Regions from separate parts of the Paenibacillus sp. GCM10027627 genome, predicted to be linked through region 1. Evidence: predicted binding sites of a transcription regulator. Region 1 holds the regulator's gene; the other holds the start of a gene.

What was found. Region 1 encodes LexA, which represses DNA repair genes until DNA is damaged. Its sites were predicted from a motif close to CGAACATATGTTCG; they were not measured.
Region 2: ACFQZE_RS06575 (YhjD family protein) is a predicted target of LexA. The motif match lies at 1,913-1,926, and genes of this name have one in related genera.

Annotation. Positions count from the first base shown of each region.
Region 1 covers NZ_JBHTHB010000001.1:713,973-717,387, forward strand. The annotation lists gene ACFQZE_RS03395 (endonuclease/exonuclease/phosphatase family protein) at 1-1,159, opposite strand, end outside; gene ACFQZE_RS03400 (hypothetical protein) at 1,221-1,592, shown strand; gene lexA (transcriptional repressor LexA) at 1,663-2,289, opposite strand; gene ACFQZE_RS03410 (LysM peptidoglycan-binding domain-containing protein) at 2,447-2,821, shown strand; gene ACFQZE_RS03415 (DUF896 domain-containing protein) at 3,011-3,205, shown strand; gene ACFQZE_RS03420 (hypothetical protein) at 3,248-3,415, shown strand, end outside.
Region 2 covers NZ_JBHTHB010000001.1:1,390,771-1,394,185, forward strand. The annotation lists gene ACFQZE_RS06555 (ATP-dependent helicase) at 1-345, opposite strand, end outside; gene ACFQZE_RS06560 (hypothetical protein) at 386-727, opposite strand; gene ACFQZE_RS06565 (hypothetical protein) at 796-1,353, opposite strand; gene ACFQZE_RS06570 (hypothetical protein) at 1,400-1,585, opposite strand; gene ACFQZE_RS06575 (YhjD family protein) at 1,946-2,332, shown strand; gene ACFQZE_RS06580 (hypothetical protein) at 2,335-2,517, opposite strand; gene ACFQZE_RS06585 (NUMOD3 domain-containing DNA-binding protein) at 2,547-3,404, opposite strand.

The DNA.
Region 1 (3,415 bases):
ACTTTTGATCGTGGCCTGCAACGACAGCGACATCAATGTTAGGCGAAACGAGGAAGCCGTCTATTACAGCAAGGAAGTTTGTTCCTTCCTTGTAGGGCCTATCTAAAGTGCGGACGGTAGGGATACTGGGATCGACTACCCAATTAAAGCCCTCTGGCGTAAATGCTTCCGGGAAAGGTTGCAGCCATTCCGGCCATTCTTGTTCAGAAGGGAACGCTGCTGGATCAGTTTCGGGTAAGGAGTGATTCCAGTCTCCACCTATGACTATGTAATTTTCTTTTTTCATTTCTTGTTCGATATAGGAGGACAAAAAATTCAGCTGTTTTTTCCGAATAGCGCCACCCTTGTCAAAAGCGGACAGATGCAGATTGACAATAATAAGCTCTTTGCCGTTGCTGACGGGAATTCGGGTTTCAATAAAAGCACGGTCAAGCTCCATTTGCTGAACAGGCCAACTTTCTTTGCCTGGCAAATCATAACGCGTATGGTTGGAGCCGACGCTAAGCTTTGATGAAGTCATCAATCCGCTATGTACCTTTCCCATTGGCTTAAAGACAGGAACCGGAACCCAAGGAACACGATAATTTGCCGCGAAAACATGCTCATAATGGGGTAAAAACTGACTTAGATAGTCGACCTCGTCAATCCCATAACTGCGTGAAGAATTTTTGTCGACTTCTTGCAACAGGTAAATGTCAGAACCGGTTGTCTTAAGAAAATCTGCCATTATGGATAGATTTCGATCGGTCTGTCCTTGGCTGCTAGACCGCGACATGGAGCCGCCATCCATGAAAAAATCTTGGCCTTGATCGTTCCCGGCATAACCAATATTATAGGTCGTAATTGTAAAAGAAGTGTTTGCGTCTAATGGATCAGCGCTTTTCGGACCAACCGAAAGCAGCTCCACCTTAGCTGCAGGTTTATAGTCCATGACGGTAATGTAAATAAGAAAAGCGGCCAAAAAGGCAAGCGGTATTGCTGCTGCACTCCCAATTCGTTTCAACCATTTATATCGATTCGGTCGTTTTACTGTCCCTATTTCCATGGTAAAAACCCCTCTCGGATCTGCTTTATAAAAATGGATTATATTTCTGCCCATACAATTATATAACACAAGGCACTCTATGAAAATGTGCATCAACCTTTCCATTTCATCCATTCCAACGAATTTGCTCGTACATATCATATTAAGTAGCAAAATAAAGGAGGATGATGAAGCAATGAGCAAGGAAGTAGAAGTATCGCAATCGTTTCCCAGGCTGACGGTTTATTCCGATGAAAATTTCCGAGGACGCCGGAGAATATTAAGAGGCAATCTTGGCATTCGGAATACGGATTTGATTTTGGACGGAATTGAAAGCTTGAAATTCTTTTCTCCAAGAGCAGGCGCAACTTTAGTTGTGTTTTCCAGAACGAGATTCCGTGGAGCCTTTAGAGTGTTTCGCGGCAACACGAATCTTCGCATCCTGGACAATCTGATTCGCGGCGGCGACGTGGAGTCAATAATTTCTTCGGACCGCTTCTTATCCGAACGCGAAATTCGCCGTATTCGCGCTACCGGCATTTTGCCTATCGGGTTTCGCCGTATTTAATCTCAGGCTAATAGAAAAAGCAGGGTGTTTCGCCGACTTCAGTCTGCGGAACACCCTGCTTTTGTCTGTGCTAATGAAAATCGCGAAAAAGGCCGATGACTTTGCCCAAAATCGTAACATTATGCAGCCGGATCGGCTCCATAGTAGAGTTTTCGGGTTGAAGCCGAATGTGATCTTTTTCTTTGTAAAAGGTTTTAACAGTGGCTTCGTCATCTTCCGTCATCGCTACAACAATATCTCCGTTGTTCGCGGATTGCTGCTGGCGGACAATGACGTAATCGCCGTTATGGATACCGGCCTCGATCATGCTCTCTCCAATGACGTTAAGAATAAATACATTGTTGTCGCCAACGAAGTGAGAAGGAAGAGGGAAATAATCTTCTATGTTTTCCGTCGCCGTAATCGGTACGCCGGCCGTAACCTTGCCTACAATCGGCACTTGTGCGACTGGGAATGGAATAACGTTGTCTTCGCCATCGCCATCTTGGCTTAATATTTCAATGGCCCGCGGTTTGGTCGGGTCCCGACGAATAAATCCCTTTTTCTCCAGACGGTCCAGATGTCCGTGAACAGTAGAGCTGGACAGCAAGCCTACGGCTTCCGCGATTTCCCGAACGGAGGGCGGATAACCCTTCTCCCGAACTTCCAGCTTAATAAATTCAAGAATCGAATTTTGCCGTTTGGACAGCTTCGACACTAGTATCAACTCCATTCGTATAGTTGTGTCAAATTATAACACAGAACCGCCGTTCGTACAAACATAAGTTCTGAGCACAAATGTTCGTATTTAAGATTGACTGCAAACATTTGTTCGTGTTATTGTAATAGCAGAACAAATGTTTGGGGTGCTGAATATGATGATGATAAATGAAAGCTCGTACCGTTCAATACATAATAACAACAGCAGAGAGCATAGACCTAATATAGCCATGCATTTTATTCGTCATTTAAAGAGGAATGGGGCAAAAGTCATTGCCAGCCTATTGTTGGCTGCGTTATTGTTTTCAAGCTTTCTATTAATAGGTATTAACGCTTCGGGATCAAACGTGCTTCATGAAAACGAAAGCATCGTAACCGTAAAGAGCGGGGACACCTTGTGGGGGATTGCCAACCAACTCGCCAGTAAGGGCAATGATACCGGTTATCTGGTTTTTATGATAAAGAACCGGAACAACTTAGAAGACGCAACGATTAAGCCGGGGCAGAAGCTCATTATTCCGGACTTTTGACTTACTTTTCAAGTGGAATAATTCATTGAATTTATGAATAGAGGGATGCAGTCCAATAATGGGCTGTCTCGCTCTATTTTTTATTGCCTATTTGTTCCGCTTGTCCGCTGCGATACCTTGACAATGCATCCTTTAAAAAGTCAAAATAGGGAGTAGCGTGTTTGCAGCTAGAGAGGAGTGGAAACAGAAGTGGATATCGACAAAATAATCGCGCGAATTAACGAGCTGTCGCGGAAAAATAAAACGGTTGGCCTTACAGATGAGGAAACAAAGGAACGGGATGATCTTAGGCAGCAATATCTAAACAATTTTAAGCGCAACTTTAGGCAACAGTTGGACACTATCAAATATGTCGAGGACGAAGAGGACAATATAAAGCACTAAGCTATGTGTTCGTCTAGTTGTTATTACAAGGAGGAAAAGATATTGTCACGTTCATGGGAACGCAAAGTTCGCAAAAATATGAGCAAAGTGAACCACACTCGCAAAAAGCAGGGAGGCGGGCAACTTGTTTTTAACGCCGAGAAGTCTGCCCGGTTTACCGGGAGAAATTTTGTTTTCCCGATTCTATTGATTATGTTTATTGTGGCTTAC
Region 2 (3,415 bases), 680 kb from region 1:
CAAAGCCTTCTCAATTTGCCAATCTTGAATGAGTTTGTCATGTGCAAAGTAAATGCCTTCTTTTGCAAGTAACTTGCCACAGATGTTGTGAAATGTTCCTGTATTTACATTGGTGTGTCCTAGTGCTTTCAGTTTATTTTTCAGTTCTTCGGATGCGTTATTTGTAAAACTAATCGCAAGTATTTCTTCTTCTGGTACTCCATGATGCGAGATAAGTTTATCGATTCTGTTTACTAAGACGGTGCTCTTTCCAGATCCTGCGGCTGCTATTGTGGCACATGCCCCCTCGTGATGGTTAATTGCTGCTTGCTGTTGTGGATTAAATTTGACTGATATTGATTTCACTCCCCTTCAAATACCCAAGAAAATTTAAGCTTTATTGGCTTTATCTAAACTCTAATTTTTCTCCCATTGATGCTGCACATTCCATGCCTTCCGCTAATTCTAGAGCCTTAATCTTATCATAATCTTCATTATCCCATGTTTTCACTAGTTCTCGTAGTCTAGGAGCCACTTTAGCACATCTTTTTGCAGTAATATGTCCATCACAATCAGAATGGTCTAGTAGATAAACAATGTCATCTTTTATTTCATTGAATTTTCTACTACCCCCAAAGCCCTGCATTTCATTCAAATTAAAACCTAATTCATTAGCCAATTTTTTGCGAAAATTATTAAATCCGCTATATGACCATCTTGCTTCACAATGACTAAAATCCAATCCCATATATATTCATCTCCTTATAGATGTATAATTTCATTTTGTTACTTATTAATTATATTTTATTCACACTTCTATCTTCCTTTGTAATTTGCTAACCTATCAGTCAGCTTTAACTCTTTCAATATGTATTCAACAAACAGTTTGTATGTCTGGTTATTATAACTTAAATGCTTACTAAGATATGGATAAGGATCTACTGGATGCTTATAGTACTTAACTTCAAGAAAGTATCTGTCATTAAACCTATCTCCACCTAATGTTCTTACACAGAGTTTTGCATATTTATTCGCAGCCTGTGGAATCCATGCATAATGATGCCAATGATAACTTCCATCTTCATCAAGCCTACCAGATGCATCAATCACATAAAGCACCTCTCCATTAGCCATCATTTTGAAATTTTCACGAGATTCCCACCAATTAAATGCTCTAGGAATTTTATATTCAATTCCATTTTGAATTAATTTCTCAAGTGTGGCGTCTTCTCTGTGTTGTTCTGCATCAATTTTCTTTTTTAATTCATATAAAGCATTATTAATTCCTGATTGTGCCGTTTTAGTTTGGCATTGTTTAAGATCCACTTTAGTAGCATCGTATTCCATCTTCATCTCTTCTAGTGTCATTTTCATTCTTAAAGATCCTCCCTCTTTTCTTATAAAAGACTTCTTTTGTGACCTACTCGCTAAACAATCCATCTGAATAGCCCTTTGCTTCTCTTTTAAGTTCATTAAGTCTATTTATCATTGTAGTACATTCTGATCTCCAAAATCTTTCTTGATCTTTGGCTGCTTCAAGTTTTTCTTCTAGCTCAATTACTTCGTCTATGTATTTCCTCATCTTTTCAACTACATCAGTTTTCACCTCATCATTTCTTGGGTAATAGCAGGATTTTTCATTTCTTCTCTTTATTCGACTGTTTCTGCTCTCAGAAGTCGATATGTATCCATGGTGACAACTTCCCTTGTAAACTTCTCTGGGCAGATTTCCAAATACCAGTTTGCTGTCTTATGATCAACATCAGTAGTTAAAACTCGTGCATATTCACCTTCCAAATCGTCTTTATCCCACTCTAAAACCACATATTTTATTTAAATCACCTCCAAATGAAAGTTTCATTTCACTATTAATTTAATTTATTCCTTCAATTCAAAATGACCACTTTACTACTGTTCAATTATCTTATAAAATAGAACAAACGTTCCTATTTAGAGGTGTTGAATAATGAGTCACCCTAGTGTCTTAACAATTGAAGAACTCACTTTAGTTAGAGATTCAATATTATTATTTTTGTTGATATCTGTTGTTGAAAAAAATAGATCTGATCTAAAATACTCTGACATGTCTTTGAAACAACTATTTATTGCTTCGACAGACTTAGTGCTTGATCTTATAAAGAAAGACTACTTATCAACCAAAACATCGCTCAAAAAATCAGGTATTAAAGTTATTGAGGTTGATGGTGATGCAAATTCTTTAAAATTTGAAATTTATTTTCGTGGGTATCAAGAACGTTTTCAAATTATGAAGTTTTTAGTAAAGTCACAATTGGGTGTTGCTTTAGGGAACTATGCAAAGCGAGCTGAAGAATTGATACGATTGAGAAAATGAAATCATGCTTTTACCAGCTCTACTTCATTAATTTGAGAAATCAATCCATCTAGATAGTTATCAAAAAAAAGTTCTTGGCGAATGTCTTCAGCATATTTATATGGAACCTCATTCTCAATAAAGTTAGATAGATTTTTATATTCATTAATAACTTCAATCAACTCATTTTTTAGTTCACTATTCATTAAATTTTCTCCTTTTTAGCTGATGAAAGCTATGTTTTATTGTCTGTTTCAACTTGGTTCCAACTATTTCCTGTATTTATGTTGCCAATAGTAGCCCTACTTACACCAAACTGATCTGCAATTACTTGTTGAGTTATTCCATCATGCAGCATTCTTTTAATAATAATCACTTTGTCTGCATTAAGAATAGCTCTAGGATTCTTTGAACCTTTATTGGCTTTGCTGAGTCTTTTTCGTGTTTCTTCACTTGGATTTTTCTTTGCTTTTGATAATTTTTCTTTGGTTTCTGCGCTAGCCTTCTTTCCAGTTCTACTTATGCTCATCATTACTTTCGTTTCCTCGCTATGTCTCTTTCCTTGTTGCTTCTTACGGAGTTTTTGCTTAGTTTCTTCAGTATGAGTCTTTCCTAAAAACCATTTTGTTTTTGATAGGCTTTCCATCCTTCTTCTAAGCTCTTCTTCTGAATATTTCATTTTCTTTCCCATATGAGCCTTTCCAATCTTCATTTTTGTTTCTTCAGAATGTTTTCTGCCTTTCCTTTTAGCACTCAGTTTCAGTTTCTGTTCATTTGTCCATCTCACTCCTAGTCTACTTCCAGCTTTTGATGCTAAGTTATAACCTACAAGTTGATTGTAAGAAGAAAGTTTATCAAGCCAGTGCTGTTCCCTTTCAATCAATTTATCCTGTGCCTCAACAATCTCAATTATCTGAAGTTTAAAACTTTCTTTACCATAATTATTCCAAGCTCTCTGTAGATATCTATTGTGATGAATTCCCAATTTCAGTTCTTTTTTATGCCTAGAAAACCTATACCCGATATTCTTTGAACTACCAACATAAATCTTTTGATTTATCATATTAACTATTTGATATATTCCACAAGTCATAATGTATCCCT